Regions from separate parts of the Arthrobacter gandavensis genome, predicted to be linked through region 2. Evidence: predicted binding sites of a transcription regulator. Region 2 holds the regulator's gene; the other holds the start of a gene.
The links. Region 2 encodes HrcA, which represses chaperone genes, less so after heat shock. Its sites were predicted from a motif close to TTNGCACTCGNNNNNNNCGAGTGCNAA; they were not measured.

Region 1: a site for HrcA is predicted at 1,578-1,604, ahead of groES (co-chaperone GroES). Genes of this name have one in related genera too.

The regions. Positions count from the first base shown of each region.
Region 1 is NZ_BAAALV010000002.1:1,113,707-1,117,095, reverse strand. It holds gene groL (chaperonin GroEL) at 1-1,069, opposite strand, end outside; gene groES (co-chaperone GroES) at 1,141-1,437, opposite strand; gene ABFX29_RS08535 (siderophore ABC transporter substrate-binding protein) at 1,814-2,767, shown strand; gene ABFX29_RS08530 (ABC transporter permease) at 2,847-3,389, shown strand, end outside.
Region 2 is NZ_BAAALV010000001.1:321,262-324,650, reverse strand. It holds gene ABFX29_RS01530 (DUF3097 domain-containing protein) at 72-914, opposite strand; gene hrcA (heat-inducible transcriptional repressor HrcA) at 1,088-2,101, shown strand; gene dnaJ (molecular chaperone DnaJ) at 2,193-3,332, shown strand; gene ABFX29_RS01515 (16S rRNA (uracil(1498)-N(3))-methyltransferase) at 3,348-3,389, shown strand, end outside.

The DNA of each region.
Region 1 (3,389 bases), on a different contig from region 2:
AGTCGGAATCGGTGCGCTCGATTTCGGCACGGATCTGTGCCACGCGGTCGGCAACGTCGGCTTCGGAGCCGGCGCCGTCCACAATCGTGGTGTTGTCCTTGGTGACGGTGATGCGGCGGGCCGAACCCAGCACCTCCAGGCCAACCTGGTCCAGCTTCAGGCCGAGGTCCGGAGACACAACCTGGGCACCGGTCAGGGTGGCGATGTCCTGCATCATGGCCTTGCGGCGGTCGCCGAAGCCCGGTGCCTTGACGGCAACCACGTTCAGCGTGCCGCGGATCTTGTTGACCACCAGGGTGGAGAGGGCTTCGCCATCCACGTCTTCGGCAATGATGAACAGCGGCTTGGAGGCCTGCAGGGCCTTTTCCAGCAGCGGCAGGAATTCGGCAACCGAGGAGATCTTGCCGGAGTTGATCAGGATCAGCGCGTCTTCGAGGACGGCTTCCTGGCGCTCGGCGTCGGTGACGAAGTACGGCGAGAGGTAACCCTTGTCGAACTGCATGCCCTCGGTGATGACCAGTTCGGTGGACGTCGAGGATGACTCCTCGATGGTGATGACGCCGTCCTTGCCGACCTTGTCGAACGCTTCGGCCAGCAGCTGGCCAACTTCCTCGCTCTGCGCGGAGATGGCTGCCACGTGCGCAACCTGGTTGCCTTCAACTTCCTTGGCGTTTTCCAGCAGGCGTGCGGCCACTGCTTCAACAGCGGTTTCGATGCCGTGCTTCAGGGCACCGGGAGCCGCGCCTGCGGCTACGTTGCGCAGGCCTTCCTTGACCAGTGCCTGGGCCAGGACCGTTGCGGTGGTGGTGCCGTCGCCGGCAACATCGTTGGTCTTGGTGGCAACTTCCTTGGCCAGCTGGGCGCCAAGGTTCTCATACGGATCGTCGAGTTCCACCTCGCGGGCGATCGTGACGCCGTCGTTGGTGATGGTGGGTGCGCCCCAGGTCTTGGCGAGCACCACGTTGCGGCCGCGCGGGCCGAGGGTGACCTTGACGGTGTTGGCGAGCTTGTCGACACCGGCTTCCAGTGAACGACGGGCGGAGTCGTTGAACTCCAACTGCTTTGCCATGTGCGTGTCCTTTCGAGAACTACATCTACAAAAGAAGACCCCGGCCGAATCTGGCCGGGGTCTTCAAAGACTTACTTGACGACGATGGCCAGCACGTCGCGTGCGGAGAGCACCAGGTATTCCTGGCCGCCCTGCTTGACCTCGGTTCCGCCGTACTTCGAGTAGATGACGACGTCGCCTTCAGCAACATCGATCGGCACACGGTTGCCGTTGTCGTCAACGCGGCCGGGGCCGACTGCTACGACTTCACCTTCCTGGGGCTTTTCCTTAGCGGTGTCCGGGATAACCAGGCCGGAGGCCGTGGTCTGCTCAGCTTCGAGCGGGCGAACAACGATGCGATCCTCAAGGGGCTTAATAGAGACCGACACTCGGGCTCTCCTTTGCTTAGTTACTAACGGGTTTGTGGACCGTCGGTAGGCGCTTGCCGTCGTCGCGGGTGCCGGTGGGCGCTTCCCTCAGGAATTAGCACCCTCACATGGGGAGTGCTAGCTCCGACTTTATGCAACGGTTAGCACTCGGTCAAGGCGAGTGCCAACAAAGTCTGCAAGATTCTCCTTCGAGGCCAGGGCAGGGCCACCGGCCCGATGAACGGACGTTACCCAAAGGCCTTCATGTAAGTTGCTTAGCCTTGCCTAACAAGATAGTTTTCAATGGCGCGCGAAATTAGCAAACGATTTTGTGACCTAATGGCGGAGGCATCCGCCGGCAGGCCAAACCGAAGAGATCATCTGGAGCACCCCCAAAGTGAAGACCACCCTCAAGTCCCGGCTGCTGGCCGGAACCGCCCTGGTTTCCCTGCTCGCTGTAAGCGCCTGCGGCCAGGAGACCGACGCCGCCGCTGAACCCGCAGCCTCAGAGTCGACCACCGTCACCGTGGAGCACACCCAGGGCACCACGGAGGTTCCCGTGAACCCGGAGGTCGTCTACACGTTCGACCTCGGTGCACTCGACACCCTCGACGCCCTCGGCATCGAGGTTGACGGCGTCCCGGCAGCAAACTTCCCCGAAAGCCTCTCCAAGTACGGCTCGGATGACTACGCCAAGATCGGCAGCATGAAGGAACCGGACTTCGAGGCAATCAGCGCCGGCGCTCCGGACCTGATCATCATGTCCGGCCGCACCGCCGACTCCTACGAAGAGTTCTCCAAGATCGCCCCCACGATCAACCTCAGCACTGACGCTGCGGATCCCTGGAACTCCTTCATCTCCAACACCGAGATCATCGGTGAGATCTTCGGCAAGGAAGCCGAAGTCGAGGAGAAGCTCGCCGCGCTCGACTCCAAGGTCGAAGAAACCAAGGCAACCGCAGCCGACGCCGGCAACGGCCTGATCATCATGACCAGCGGCGGCGAAATGACTGCTTACGGTGCAGGGTCGCGCTTTGGCCTGATCCACGACGTCCTTGGTGTTGCCACGGCTGCTGACATCAAGTCCGAAGCCCAGCACGGCGAATCCGTGTCCTTCGAATATGTCGCCGAGATCAACCCGGACAACCTGTTCGTCATCGACCGCGACGTCGCAGTCGGCAACGCCGGTGAAGTAGCCTCCGCGGTGCTGGACAACGAGCTTGTCATGGGCACCAAGGCTGCCAAGAACGACCGCATCACCATGCTCGATTCCTCCAGCTGGTACCTGGTGGGCTACGGCCTGAACAACGTTGACGCCATGGTCAGCGCTGTCCAGGACGGCATCTCCTAACCGTCCCCTTACCTGCTAGATCCTCGCTGGCCGGGACCGCCTTCGGGTGGCCCCGGCCAGCGAGGGAGACGGAACCCTCATGACAACACAGATCAGCCCCGCAGCTCCGGCCACTGCCGGGGCCGCTGCCGTATCCGGACCACGACGGCGGGTCCCCGGCCCGGCAGTCATGCTGGTCCTGGGCGGCGCCGCCGTCCTTCTGCTCGCCATCGTGAGCATGTTCGTGGGGGTCAGCGATGTTTCCCTGTCCTCGCTGCTGGCCGGGGACGAACACGCCTGGAACATCTTCTGGGTCAGCCGGGTGCCGCGGACACTGAGCATCATCCTCGCCGGCATGGCGCTCAGCGTGGCCGGGCTGATCATGCAGCTGATGGCGCGGAACAAGTTCGTTGAACCGTCCACCGTGGGCACCATCGAATCTGCATCCCTGGGCATCCTCGTGGTGACGGTGCTCATTCCCGGCGCTTCGCTGTTTATGAAAATGTCCACGGCAACCCTCTTCGCCGTGGCCGGCACCGCACTCTTCCTGCTGATCCTGCGCCGCATTCCGCTGCGCAACACCCTGATCGTGCCTCTGGTCGGCATCATGCTGGGCGGTGTCATTGCCGCCGTCACCACGTTC
Region 2 (3,389 bases):
CGGCAGGAGCAGGCACCGGGTGTCCCAGCGTGCCGTGCCGCGGGGGAGCCTGCCGGCTCTCCGGCGCACCGCTACTGAACGGTCAGGAAGTCGATGACTTCCTCCACCCGGCCCAGCAGGGACGGCTCCAAATCTGCGTAGGTGCGAACCGAACCCAACAGCTTCTTCCAGCCCATGGCGACGTCGGTATGGTCGCGGTGCGGCCAGCCGAGCCCCTTGAGGATTCCGGTTTTCCAGTCCTCATGCCGCGGGACCGCCGGCCATGCCTCCAAGCCGATTACGTGGGGCTTGATCGCCTGCCAGACATCAACGTACGGGTGGCCGACAATCAGCACGTTCCCGGCGGCTCCGGGCACCCGCATCGCTTCAGCGGCGATGCGCGATTCCTTGGAACCGGACACCAAATGGTCTACGAGGATGCCGAGGCGCCTGCCGGGGCCGGGGGAAAAGCCGCGCACGGCACCGGCCAGGTCATCTACGCCATGGAGGGGTTCGACGACGATGCCTTCGATCCGAAGGTCGTCTCCCCAAACCTTTTCCACCAGTTCCGCGTCGTGCTTGCCTTCAACCCAGATGCGGCTGGCGCGGGCGGTACGGGCACGGACGCCCTCGACGGCGACAGAGCCCGACGCCGTCCGGCGGGCCACGGGGGCAGCCGTCTTGACGGCGGGGATAACTTCGACGGGTTCGCCTTCCAGGAGGAAGCCGAAGCCCAGTTCAAAGGAACGTGTCCGCCCGCGGTAATCCTCCAGTACCACCAGGTGCATTCCGCCGGACTTCTCCGTGCGGAGCACTGCACCTACCCAGCCGGTCTGGACCTCTTCCAGGACCAGGCCTTTTTCGGCGCCCACCTGCCGCAGGGCCTTCCGGGCCGGGGCGGTGATGTCCTGCGGGCCCCATTCGTAGCTGGGCATAAAACCTCGTTCCTGACGACGCGGCGAAGCGCCTGCGCTGGCCGCAGGCACGGAGGAATCAATGCTAGCAACGGGAGCGGATGGTATTAGACTTAGCACTTAGGGACACCGAGTGCTAAGTCTGGCCTGATGACAGCCGCCAGCCAAAGGCCAGTCAGCGAAGGAGGAAACCATTGAGCGAACCACGCAGGCTCGAGGTGCTCCGGGCCATTGTCGAAGATTACGTCCACTCCCGCGAGCCCGTCGGCTCAAAGGCACTGGTTGAACGCCACCACCTGGGGGTTTCCTCCGCGACCATCCGCAATGACATGGCTGTCCTCGAAGAAGAGGGCCTGATCGTTGCCCCGCACACTTCCGCCGGACGCATCCCCACCGATAAGGGCTACCGCCTGTTCGTGGACCAGCTTTCGGACCTGAAGCCGCTTTCGGCTGCCGAACGCCGCGCCATCCAGACGCTTCTGGAAGGCGCGGAGGACATCGACGACATCCTGGACCGCACGGTACGGCTGCTTTCCCAGCTGACCAACCAGGTCGCCGTCGTCCAGTACCCCCATCTGGGCAATGCGAAGGTGCGCCACATCGAGTTTGTCCTGCTGGCGCCGGCCCAGGTCCTGGTAGTCCTGATCTCCACCACTGGCCGGGTGGAGCAGCGCGTCATCACCGCCCCTGCACCAGTGACCGAACAGGACCTGCACGAACTCCGCCAGCATTTCCTGCAGGCACTGGCCGGTACCACGCTGACCCGGATCACCTCCCACCTCGCGGACACCCTGGCCACAGTTCCGGCGCACCTGCGCGGAACCGCGGCGGCGCTGGGGCGGGCACTGGAACAACTGGCCGGGATCAACCGCGAAGACCGGATGGTCATGGCCGGCACAGCGAACCTGGCCCGCGCCACCGGAGACTTCCCGCTGACCATCGGCCCCATCCTGGAAGCCCTCGAAGAGCAGGTAGTCATGCTGCGGCTGCTCTCCGAGATGGAACAGGACGCAAGGGGTGTTTCGGTGCGGATCGGATCCGAGAATCCCTACGGTTCCCTCTCCGAAGCATCCGTCGTAGCCACTGGGTATGGGCCGGATGCTTCCGCTATGGTGGGAATCCTCGGTCCCACCCGGATGGACTATCCCAACACCATGGCAGCGGTCCGAGCCGTTGCCCGCTACCTTTCCCGGGTCCTGAACAACTGACCCACAAGACCGGCAGGCGCCCGAACGGCGCCCTGCGGAAGACTAACCACCCCCGAGGCGGGGGACGCAACACAGGAAGCGATGTGCACGAGTGAGTGATCACTACCAGGTACTCGGCGTTAGCCGGGATGCCACCGGCGAGGAAATCAAGAAGGCCTACCGCAAGCTGGCCCGCAAGCTCCATCCGGACGTGAATACTGCCCCCGGAGCGGCAGACGAGTTCAAGGCCGTTACCCATGCCTATGAGGTCCTCTCCGACCCGCAGAAGCGCCGCGTGTACGACACCACCGGCCAGGAAAACGGCACGGACAACGGTTTTGGCGGCGGCTTCGGCGGCCAGGGCTTCGGCTTCCAGGACATCTTCGACACCTTCTTCGGCGGCGGTGCCCCTGGCGGCGGACGCGGCCCGGCATCGCGTACCCGGCGCGGCCAGGACGCACTGATCAACGTCCGGATCGACCTGAAGGATGCCGTCTTCGGCACCAACAAGAAGATCGACGTCGAGACCGCGGTCCTCTGCCCCACCTGTGAGGGCTCCTGCTGCCAGCCGGGAACCTCACCGCGCACCTGCGACATCTGCCACGGCAGCGGCCAGGTCCAGCGCGCCGTACGTTCAATCCTTGGCCAGGTCATGACGACCGCACCCTGCGGATCCTGCCAGGGGTTTGGAACGGTCATCCCGGATCCGTGCCACGAATGTGCCGGCGAAGGCCGCGTCCGCAGCCGCCGCACCCTGACCATCAAGGTTCCCGCCGGCGTCGCAACCGGCACCCGGATCCAGCTCAGCGGACAGGGCGAAGCCGGAACCGCAGGCGGACCGCAGGGCGACCTGTACGTCGAGATCCGGGTCAACGCCGATCCGGTGTTCCTGCGCGACGGCGATGACCTGCACGCAACGCTGACGGTTCCGATGACGGCGGCCGCGCTGGGCACAGTCATCAACATGGATACCTTTGACGGGGAGCGGGAAATCCAGATCAAGGCCGGAACCCAGTCCGGTGAAGTCACCACGCTCAAGGGCCTTGGCGTGACCCACCTGCGCGGTTATGGCCGGGGTGACCTGATGGTGCACGTCCAGGTGGAGACACCGCAGAAGCTCGATGCTGCGCAGGAAGAACTGCTGCGCCGGCTCGCAGAACTGCGCGGGGAGGAATTCGCCGAGGGCCGGGTCAGCGGCAACAGCAACAGCGGTGTCTTCGCGAAGCTCCGCGACCGCCTCGGTAACCACTAGCCACCGGAACGTACAGTGACCAGTCCCATCTTCTTCGGCGATCCTGAACTCGTTGCT